DNA from 2 places in the Janthinobacterium sp. HH104 genome. Region 2 is predicted to be linked to the other one. Evidence: riboswitches for the same ligand, from Rfam matches in the RefSeq annotation. Region 2 holds a riboswitch; the other holds the start of a gene.
What was found. A riboswitch is a leader RNA that binds a small molecule or an ion and turns the genes downstream of it on or off. The one in region 2 is predicted to bind thiamine pyrophosphate.

Region 1 (5,692 bases), on a different contig from region 2:
AGGCCGCATACACGGAGATATTGTCGAGCGGGGTGTAGACGAGCGAGACGTTCGGGAGCAGGAAATCGTGCTTGGCGCGGATTTCCTTGTCGGCCTTCAGTACATACTGGTAGCCGTCGACGTCGATATGGCGCAAGCCGCCATGCAGCTTCCAGTTCGGCGCCAGGCTGACGATATCCTGCACGAAGACGGAGTTTTCCGTGTCCTTGCGCACCAGGCGCACGGGGCCTTGCACACCGGTCGACATGTCGACGATCTGCGGGTGGTAGATGTTGCTTACGCCAGCCCAGTCGTACACGTACAGGCCCGCGCGGTCCTTGCGGCGGAAGGTCGAGACGCCGGCCGTGAATTCATGGCGCAGGGGACCGGTGGCGAACTTGCCCTGGATCATGGCTTGCGCGCTCAGCGGCTTTTTCGTCTCGCCCAGGCTGCGGTAGTCATACACGTCGTAGTCGCCATTGCCGCAAAAGCCGGGGTACAGCTCTTGCCCGCTGCAGCCGTAAGGGAAGGCCGTGTAGTCGTCGCGCTTGAACGAGTGCTGGTTGGCCGATAAGGTGGCGCGCCAGTCGTCATTGAACGCGTACTGGAAGCGCAGGCCGATATTGCTGGTGACGGTTTCCACGGGGCGCGTCCACGGCTGCAGGTTGAGCATGGCGTCGGCGCTGATGCCGGTCGGCAAGGTCGTGTTATTCAGCAGCTGGAAGCCGGGCGCCGTCGCCTGCGCCTTGTCCTGGTAGTCGGCATCGATCTGCAGCAGCGCTTGCGGCGAAATCTGCCAGTCGAAGGCGCCGGAAATGAACTTGCGGTTGCCGTCCGCGCCCTTGATGTAGGAGCGCAGGCGCTCGGTCGCCACGTTGACCCGGTAGCCGAAGCGCGTGTCTTCCAGGCGGCCGCCCAGGTCGACGGCGCCATACAGGGTGCCGCGCTCGCGCGTTTCGACGGTGACGCTGCGCAGCGGTGCGGCGGTGGGGCGCTTGACGATGAAGTCGATCACGCCGCCCGGCGCGGCCACGCCTGCCTGCAAGCCGGCCAGGCCCTTCAGTACTTCGATGCGTTCCTTGTTTTCCAGCGGAATTTGCGTGTCGCCAGGAATGGCCACGCCATCCTTGCGGTAGCTGGAATTGTTGTCGAGCTTGAAGCCGCGGATGGAAAACTGTTCCGCATAGCCGACGGCGTTGTAGGCGTCGTTGATGCTGGCGTCGAGCTTGACGGCATCGCTGAGATTGCGGATCTGTAAGTCCTGCATGTCTTTCTGCGAAATGACGGTGACGGACGCCGGCGTCTGCAGCAGCGGCGCGTCGGAAAAGCCGCCCACGGAGGCGCGCTTGGCGGCCGGCGCCTTGCTGGCCGTGACGACGACTTCGGCCATGCTCTGGGCCTGCGGGTCGGCGGTTTCGGCGGCGTCATTCGCGGCAAAGGCCGGTGCGGCAAACGCGTGCAGGATCGCCAGGGTCAAAACAGAAACGGATAAATTCGGTGTGGACATAGATTGCTCGTGGTTCAAGCCGTCTCTGTAAAGAGCACGGCAGGCTGCTTGTTCGGCTGGCGCCAACGCAGGAGCTATCAAAGGAGGGAAGGTACTTTGCGCTTTCCTTCGCTGGCATTATCCAGATCAGGTACGAAGGGTATCTCTCACCCGGATGACTGCTCCAGGACCCCTAGCGAAACGACAGCTTAGCATGAAGCACGGCCAGCTGTCCCGCTGGCTGACCGTTTTACAACAGTGTCGGTTGAAACTACAAACTCAGTTCCAGCACCTTGCGGCTGATGGCGGGCGTGACTTCACGCTGTTCGCCCAGCGCCGTCATGCCGTGCGCTTCCAGGGCGGACACGACTGCATCCACGCTCGCATGGTTCAGGCCGTAGTCGGCCAGGCGCGTCTTGACGCCCATGTGGCGGAAGAAGAATTCCGTGCGCGCGATGGCCGCCTCGATGCGGCCATCTTCGTCGCCGCCGTCCAGGCCCCAGACGCGGGCCGCGTACTGCAGCAGCTTGGCGCGCTTGGCTTGCTTGCGCACGCGCAGCATGCTGGGCAGGATGATGGCCAAGGTTTGCGCATGATCGAGCTCGTACAAGGCCGTCAATTCGTGGCCGATGGCGTGCGTGGACCAGTCCTGCGGCACGCCCACGCCGATCAGGCCGTTCAAGGCCAGGGTGGCGCTCCACATCACGTTGGCGCGCACGTCGTAGTCATCCGGATGCGACAGGGCCTTCGGGCCTTCCTCGATCAGGGTCAGCAGGATGCCTTCGGCAAAGCGGTCCTGCACGGAGGCGTTCACAGGGTAGGTCAGGTATTGCTCCATCACATGCGCGAACGCGTCGACGACGCCATTGCCCACCTGGCGCAGCGGCAAAGTGAACGTTTTCGACGGGTCCAGCACGGAGAATTTCGGATACACCTTGCGGCTCATGAACGAGCGTTTTTCCTGCGTGGCCTTGCGCGTGATCACGGCCGAGCCATTCATTTCGGACCCCGTGGCCGGTAACGTCAAGACAGTGCCGAAGGGCAGGGCGGCCTCGACGATCTTGCCGCCCTTGGCCAGGATGTCCCACGCCTCACCCTCATGCAGGGCGGCGGCGGCGATGAACTTGGTGCCATCGACCACGGAGCCGCCGCCGACGGCCAGCAGGAAATCGATGCGCTCGCTTTTCACGAGGGCCACGGCCTGCATCAGCGTTTCATAGCTGGGATTGGGTTCGATGCCGGCAAACTCGATCATCGTATGGCCGGCCAGCGCCGCCTTGACTTTATCGTAGACGCCGTTCTGCTTGATGCTGCCGCCGCCATACGTCATGAGCACTCTGGCCTGGGGCGGGATCAGTGCCGTGATGGCGGCGATCTGGCCCTGGCCGAAGAGGATTTGCGTCGGATTGTAAAAGTCGAAATTGAACATGGGGCTCCTGCCGCTGGGGTTTAGGCTGTTGCTGAGCCATGATTATGGCCGAACGGGTGGAAACGTGTCGTGGACGCTTGAGCTTTTCGCCCGCGCGGTGGAGAATGCAGCCGATGTCACCACCACGCGAAAAGGAATGCGCATGACCACCGTCCCACTGGAAGAATCCGGCCTGCCGGCCACCGCGCTCGACATGCACCGCGCCATCGGCGCCACCATCGCCGCGCTGCAGGCGCTGGACTTGAACAGCCAGCGTTTCGAGGCGTGCACGGACCCGGAACTGCGCCGCGTGCTCGCGCATGCGGGCGACACGAGCCGCAAGGAAGCGGCCATGCTGCTCGAATGGATGCGCCGCCGCGATGCGCGCCTGGACACGGCCATGAAGGAGGCGCTGTTCAAGGCGGGGCCGATTGTTGCCCAGTATCACTATGACGAGAAAATATTGTAACTATTGGTTTGTTGTTGTAGCGTACCATGCGCCACTTTCGCATCGCTTCGCGTAGACTGTGCCCCTAATTAAATTTAACGCCGGACAGCCGCGGCTGTCCGGTGTATTCCAGGGGGCTTTTAGAAATGAAATCATTACCATACCGAGAAGGCAGCTGGTTTGCCGTGCCCCTGCCGGGCGGCGGTTATGCCGTCGGCGTGGTGGCGCGCAGGGCGCCTGCCGGGCGCATCATGTTGGCGTATATGTTCGGGCCGAAGCGCGACAGCTTGCCCACGCTGGACGAGCTGGAAGGCTTGCGGCCGGAACAGGCCGTGCGCCGTCTGCGCACGGGCGACATGGCCCTGCTCAACGAGCGCTGGCCTCTGCTGGGCGACAGTCCCCACTGGAACCGTGACGACTGGCCCATGCCGGCCTTTATCCGCCGCAACGAATCCTTGCAGCGCGCCTGGCGCGCCAGCTATGCGGATGCCGATCCTGCCAAGCTGAACCGCGAGGAATCGATTCCCTTCGATACGCCGGGCATGGAAAGCGATTCCTTGTACGGCTACGGGGCGACGGAATTGTTGATGAGTAAATTGCTGGCGCAGGAGCAGGCGTCGGCTTGATTGCTGCTGGGTGGCGGTGATGTTGGCGCAGCGTAGGTCGGATTACGCGGTTCCCGCTAATCCGACCTACATCGCCCGCACCGCTGGCGCGATTATTTTTACGCCGCTGGCAAGCTGATTTGAAACGCCAGGCCGCCGCCTTCGCGGTTGCGCACCTGTAATTCGGCGCCGTGGCGCAGCAGCACGCGGTCGACGATGGCCAGGCCCAGGCCGGCGCCGTTGGCCTGCCCGCGCGCCGTGTCGAGGCGGGTGAACGGTTTCATCAACTGCTCGATCTTTTCCGCCGGCACGCCCGTGCCGTGATCCTGCACTTCGATGATGACCTTTTTTGCGCCGTGGCTGGTACGTACGTGGCAGGCGATGTCGATTTCCGTCATCTCGCTGCCCGGCGTCTTGCCATAGCGGCGCGCATTCTCGATCAGGTTGTTCAGCACGCGGCGCAAGTCGGTGGGGTTGCCCATCGCATGCGCGCCATCGGCGATGGTGGCGTTGATCTTCACGTCCGGCAGGCGCATCGCTTCGCGCGTCATGTCGTTGAGCAAACCGCTGAGGTCGACGTCCGTAAAGCTCGACGCTTCCGTCGGCTTGGCATAGTCGAGGAACTGGCCGATGATGGCGTCCATTTGCCCGATATCGGACTGGATGCCTTCGCGCGCCTCGTCCGACAGATTGGCCATTTCCACTTCCAGCTGCATGCGCGCCAGCGGCGTGCGCAAGTCGTGCGAAATGCCGGCCAGAATCACGGCGCGGTCCGATTCCACCTGCTTTAAATCATCGACCATCTGGTTGAAGCTGCGGTTCGCCTCGATGATTTCGATCGGCCCCTTTTCCGGCAGCGGCGCCGGCTGCTTGCCCTTGGCGATGTCGCGCGCGGCCGCCGTCAGACGCGACAGCGGCAGGTTGATCAGGCTGGAAATGATGGCAGCGCCCAGCAGGGAGAGCAGGGACACCAGGCTGGCCCAGCCCAGCCATTGGAAGCCCGTCAGGCCGCGCAGGCGTTCGCGGTCCAGCATCAGCCAGTATTCGTCGTCGTCGATCTTGAAGCTGACCCAGAAGCCGGCCACGCCGTTGACGCGCGCGGAAAAGCGCGTGTCCTTGCCCAGCTTGGCCTTCACCAGCGCCTCGATGTCGGGCATCAGGTAATTGTCGGGCGGCGGCTCGATGCGGTCGTCCTCTTCCAGCGAGAAGATGCGGATGCCTTCATTGCTGACGAGGTCGAACAGCAGCTCGCGCCGCAGCTCGGGAGCCGAGTGCGTCAGTGCCGCATGCGTGATGGTGACGACGGAAATGATCTGGGCGGAAATCTGCTGCGCCTGCGGCTCGCGCTGGATGACGGAAATCATGCCGATCCAGGTGATCATGCTGACGGTGGTCAAGGTGCCGAGCAGCAAAAAGGTGCGCCAGAACAGGCCGCTTTTCAGCCGCGCCAGGCTGATATCGGGAACAAGCTTCATCATGCCTCGCCTGCGATCAGCGCGGCTGTCCGTCCGGGATGAAGACGTAGCCGAGGCCCCACACGGTCTGGATGAACAGCGGGCTCGACGGGTCGGGTTCGATCAGTTTGCGCAAGCGCGAAATCTGCACGTCCAGGCTGCGGTCGAACACTTCATATTCGCGGCCGCGCGCCAGTTCCATCAGTTTTTCGCGCGACAGCGGCTGGCGCGCATGGCGGGCAAACACTTTCAGCACGGAAAATTCACCGGTCGTCAGCGGCACCGTTTCGCCATTCTTTTTCAGGGTACGCG
Region 2 (5,692 bases):
CACCGATGCGCAGGGCGTGATCCAGATTTTCAACGTGGGCGCCGAACGCATGCTGGGCTATGCGGCGAGCGACGTGGTCGACAAGCTGACGCCGGCCGGTATTTCTGATGCGCAGGAAATCGTTGCGCGCGCCGCCGCCCTCAGTGCCGAACTCGACACCGTCATCACGCCTGGCGTGGAAGCGCTCGTGTTCAAGGCCACGCGCGGCATCGAAGACATCTATGAACTGACCTACATCCGCAAGGATGGCAGCCGTTTCCCCGCCATCGTCTCCGTGACGGCCTTGCGCGATGCGCAAAGCAAGGTCATCGGTTACTTGCTGATCGGCACGGACAACACGGCTCGCAAGCAGGTCGAGGCGGAACAGGCCTTGCTGGACCAGCGCCTGCAGGAGCAGCAGGCGTACACGCGCTCGCTGGTCGAGACCAACAATGCGGAGTTGAAGAAGGCGCGCCAGGTGGCGGAAAAGGCCAACCGCGCCAAGTCCGAATTTCTGTCGAGCATGAGCCACGAATTGCGCACGCCGCTGAATGCCGTGCTGGGCTTTGCGCAGCTGATGGCCTCCGACGTGCCGCCGCCCACCGTGCCGCAGCAGCGCTCGATCGAACAAATCCTCAAGGGTGGCTGGTATCTGCTGCGCCTGATCAATGAAATCCTCGACCTGGCCATGATCGAATCGGGCAAGGTCACCTTGTCGCAGGAAGCGATGTCGCTGCTCGACGTGCTGCAGGATTGCCAGGCGATGATCGCGCCGCAGGCGGAAAAGCGCGGCATCCGCATGCATTTCCCCCGCTGCGGCCAGGCATTTTATGTGCATGCGGACCGCACGCGCGTGAAACAGGTGATGGTCAACCTGCTGTCGAACGCCATCAAGTACAACCAGGGCGGCGGCGCCGTCACCGTCGAATGCAGCCGGCATGGCGAGCGTGTGCGCGTGAGCGTGCGCGACAGCGGCGCCGGTCTCGATGCGGGCCAGGTGGCCCAGCTGTTCCAGCCCTTCAACCGCCTGGGCCAGGAAAACAGCACGGAGGAGGGTACGGGCATCGGCCTCGTCGTCACCAAGCAACTGGTCGAATTGATGGGCGGCACCATTGGCGTCGACAGCACGGTCGGCGTGGGCACCACGTTCTGGTTCGAGCTGGCCGCCAGCAGCGCGCCGGCACTGGTGCTGGGCGACGGCGACGCGCTGCCGCAGGTGCAGGAGCCGCAGGAAAGCCAGCGCACCTTGCTGTACGTGGAAGACAATCCCGCCAACCTGGCGCTGGTGGAGCAATTGATCGCCCGCCGCAGCGATTTGAAGCTGCTGACCGCCATCGATGCGCACCTGGGCATCGACCTGGCGCGCACGTATCAGCCGGACGTCATCTTGATGGACATCAACCTGCCCGGCATCAGCGGTTTCGGCGCCCTGCATATCCTGCACGACGACCCGCTGACGAGCCATATTCCCGTGATGGCCCTGTCGGCCAACGCCGTGCCGCGCGACATCGAGAAGGGCCTGGAAGCGGGCTTCTTCCGCTACCTGACCAAGCCGATCAAGGTCGTCGAATTCATGGATGCGCTCGACGTGGCCCTGCACCATGCGGCCGCGCACGGCCTGGCCGACGACATTCACGCAGTACGCTAATTCAGCATTTATTTTTAGGAATACCGCCATGCTTCAAGCCACCGAGATCCTGAACGCCAGCATCCTCATCGTCGATGACCAGGAGGCCAATGTCATGCTGCTGGAACAGGTGCTGCGCAATGCCGGTTATACGCGCATCACGTCCACCATGGACCCGCAAGCCGTGCGCGCGCTGCACCAGCAGCACCGCTACGACCTGATCCTGCTCGACTTGCAGATGCCGGAAATGGATGGCTTCGAGGTCATGGAAGGCTTGCGCGACATCGAGGCGGGCAGCTATCTGCCCGTGCTGGTGATCACGGCCCAGCCCGGCCACAAGCTGCGCGCGCTGCAAGCGGGCGCCAAGGACTTCGTCAGCAAGCCGTTCGACCTGGTGGAAGTCAAGACGCGCATCCACAACATGCTCGAAGTGCGCCTGCTGTACCAGAAGCTGGCCGAATACAACAAGTCGCTCGAGCAGATGGTGGAAGAGCGCACGGCGGAGCTGCGCGAAAGCGAAGCGCGCTTCCAGCGCTTCACGGAACTGTCGTCCGACTGGTACTGGGAACAGGATGCGCAGGGAAACCTGACGCGCTTTTCCGGTCCCGTGGCTGAAATGCTGGGCATCGGCAGCGAGCAAGAGCCGCAGCGCTGGAATGCCACCGAGCGCGCCTTGCTCGACGCAAAAATTGCCGCGCGCGAACCGTTTCTCGATTTCATCTACAGCCGCGCCAATCTCGACGGCAGCACGCAGTACCTGCAAGTGAGCGGCGAACCGATGTTCGACAATGGCAGCCGCTTCATCGGCTACCGCGGCATCGGCCTCGATGTCACGGAGCGCCATCGCATTGCCTGATTTATACTGGGTGCTATCGATACTGACCAGGAAAAATCATGACTGACAAATCAACGCCGCAATACTGGTTCCCCGCCAAGACCTATGGCTGGGGCTGGGGCTTGCCCATCACGTGGCAGGGCTGGCTGGTGTTCCTGGCCGCGCTGGCGCTGTTCGCCTGCGGCGCTTTCCTGTTCCCGCCGCAGACCATGCTCGTGGGCTACATCGTCTATGAAGTGGCCATCGTTGCCGTGCTCATTTTCATCTGCCAGCTGAAGGGTGAACCGACCAGCTGGCGCTGGGGTAAGAAGAAGTAGAGCGATGTACAAAGACGACACCTGCAAGAAATCATCTGGCCGCGCGGCGTGAACCGCGTATAATTGGCTCGCTGCCGCAAGGCGGCAAACGCTAGGGGTCCTGCCTTTCGCTGTGGAAACACAGTGCAAGCGCGGGTGAGAAATACCCTCCGAACCTGATCTGGATAATGCCAGCGAAGGGAAGCTTTAGGATGAACGCACCCCGCTTTTCCGCGTGCGCGCAGCCGAACCTCCTTAGCTGGCTCCAGGCTTAAAAATAGTCTAGCCAAGGAGCCAAAATGAACGCCAACCCGAAATTCCTCTCCGCCACCGCCACGGTCGACGAAGCCGCCATCGCGCCACTGCCCAATTCGCGCAAGATCTATGTTGAAGGCAGCCGCCCCGACATCCGCGTGCCCATGCGCGAGATCAGCCAGTCCGACACGGAAGCGTCGTTCGGCGGCGAAAAGAACCCGCCGATCTACGTCTACGACACTTCCGGCCCGTACACGGACCCGGACGTGCAGATCGACATCCGCTCGGGCCTCGACACGCCGCGCCTGCCGTGGATCGTCGAACGTGCCGATACGGAAGAATTGCCGGGCCCGACCTCCGACTACGGCATCGCCCGCCTGGCGGACCCGAAGCTGGCCGAGCTGCGTTTCAACCTGCACCGCAAGCCGCGCCGCGCCATCGCCGGCAAGAACGTGACGCAAATGCACTACGCGCGCCAGGGCATCATCACGCCGGAAATGGAATTCGTGGCCATCCGCGAAAACATGCGCCGCCAGGAATATTTGCGTGAGCTGAAAGCGTCCGGTCCCATGGGCGAGCGCCTAGCCGACCTGATGGGCCGCCAGCATCCGGGCCAGTCGTTTGGCGCCAGCATCCCGGCCGAGATCACGCCGGAATTCGTGCGCGAGGAAATTGCCCGCGGCCGCGCCATCATCCCCGCCAACATCAACCATCCGGAAGTCGAGCCGATGATTATCGGCCGCAATTTCCTCGTGAAAATCAACGCGAATATTGGCAACTCGGCCGTCACCTCGTCGATCGGCGAGGAAGTGGAAAAGATGACCTGGGCCATCCGCTGGGGCGGCGATAACGTGATGGATCTGTCGACCGGCAAGCACATCCACGAGACGCGCGAATGGATCGTGCGCAACAGCCCCGTGCCGATCGGCACCGTGCCCATCTACCAGGCACTGGAAAAGGTCAATGGCAAGGCCGAAGATTTAACTTGGGAAATCTTCCGCGACACCCTGATCGAGCAGGCCGAGCAGGGCGTCGATTACTTCACCATCCACGCGGGCGTGCTGCTGCGCTATGTGCCGATGACAGCCAAGCGCCTGACGGGCATCGTCTCGCGCGGCGGCTCCATCATGGCGAAATGGTGTCTGGCACACCACCAGGAATCATTCCTGTACACGCATTTCGAAGAGATTTGCGAAATCATGAAAGCGTACGACGTGTCGTTCTCGCTGGGCGACGGCTTGCGTCCCGGCTCCATCTACGATGCCAACGACGAGGCGCAGCTGGGCGAACTGAAAACCCTGGGTGAGCTGACGCAAGTCGCCTGGAAGCACGACGTGCAAGTGATGATCGAGGGGCCTGGCCACGTACCGATGCAGCTGATCAAGGAAAACATGGACTTGCAGCTGGAACAGTGCGGCGAAGCGCCGTTCTATACCTTGGGGCCATTGACGACCGATATCGCGCCCGGCTACGACCACATCACGTCCGGCATTGGCGCTGCCATGATCGGCTGGTATGGCACGGCCATGTTGTGCTACGTGACGCCGAAGGAACACCTGGGCCTGCCCAACAAGGCGGACGTCAAGGACGGCATCATCACGTACAAGATTGCGGCGCACGCGGCCGACCTGGCCAAGGGCCATCCGGGCGTGCAAATCCGCGACAACGCGCTGTCGAAAGCCCGCTTTGAATTCCGCTGGGATGACCAGTTCAACATCGGCCTGGACCCGGACAAGGCGCGTGAATTCCACGATGAAACCCTGCCCAAGGATTCGGCCAAGGTGGCGCATTTCTGCTCCATGTGCGGCCCCCATTTCTGCTCGATGAAGATCACGCAGGAAGTGCGCGAATACGCGGCCGGCATGGGCATCGCGGAAGACAAGGCGCTCAAGCAGGGCATGGAAATCAAGGCCATCGAATTCATCAAGAACGGCGCCGAGCTGTACCGCAAAGTCTGAGGGAGAGCGTGATGCCTGCATTCATCAACATCACGCTCAACGGCGCACCGCACCAGGTGCCGCCGGGGCAAACCCTGGACCAACTGATCGCCGCGCTGTCGCTGGAAAACCAGGCGCTGGCGCTGGCCGTCAACCGCAATGTCGTGCCGCGCAAGGCGTGGCAGGGGCAGGTCTTGCAAACCCAGGATCAAGTGGAAATAGTCCGCGCCATCGGCGGCGGCTGAACTAAGGAAAAAGCAATGAACAGTAATAACAACGACCTGCTGACCATCGCAGGCAAACAGTATCAATCGCGCTTGCTGGTCGGTAGCGGCAAGTACAAGGATTTACCGCAGACGCGCGAAGCGACGGATGCGGCCGAGGCGCAGATCATCACGGTGGCGATCCGGCGCGTGAATATCGGGCAGGACCCGAACGCGCCCAGCCTGCTCGATGTCGTGCCGCCGGACCAGTACACGATTTTGCCGAACACGGCCGGCTGCTACAACGCCAAGGACGCTGTCTACACCCTGCAACTGGCGCGCGAGCTTCTGGGCGGACGCAATCTGGTGAAACTCGAAGTGCTCGGTGACGAGAAGACCCTGTTCCCGCACATGCCGGAAACCTTGATCGCGGCCGAGGCGCTGGTCAAGGATGGCTTTGACGTGATGGTCTACTGCAGCGACGACCCGATCCAGGCGAAGATTCTGGAAGATATCGGCTGCGTGGCCGTCATGCCGCTCGCGTCCCTGATCGGCTCGGG

Region 1: another riboswitch for thiamine pyrophosphate. It lies ahead of JAB6_RS07710 (TonB-dependent siderophore receptor); the one in region 2 lies ahead of thiC (phosphomethylpyrimidine synthase ThiC).

The regions. Positions count from the first base shown of each region.
Region 1 covers NZ_LRIB01000023.1:101,933-107,624, reverse strand. The annotation lists gene JAB6_RS07710 (TonB-dependent siderophore receptor) at 1-1,486, opposite strand, end outside; TPP riboswitch at 1,573-1,670, opposite strand; gene JAB6_RS07705 (iron-containing alcohol dehydrogenase) at 1,737-2,894, opposite strand; gene JAB6_RS07700 (hypothetical protein) at 3,037-3,342, shown strand; gene JAB6_RS07695 (Imm26 family immunity protein) at 3,468-3,947, shown strand; gene JAB6_RS07690 (sensor histidine kinase) at 4,046-5,404, opposite strand; gene ompR (two-component system response regulator OmpR) at 5,418-5,692, opposite strand, start outside.
Region 2 covers NZ_LRIB01000058.1:160,502-166,193, reverse strand. The annotation lists gene JAB6_RS26905 (ATP-binding protein) at 1-1,627, shown strand, start outside; gene JAB6_RS26900 (response regulator) at 1,656-2,462, shown strand; gene JAB6_RS26895 (hypothetical protein) at 2,501-2,758, shown strand; TPP riboswitch at 2,842-2,957, shown strand; gene thiC (phosphomethylpyrimidine synthase ThiC) at 3,037-4,950, shown strand; gene thiS (sulfur carrier protein ThiS) at 4,962-5,174, shown strand; gene JAB6_RS26880 (thiazole synthase) at 5,190-5,692, shown strand, end outside.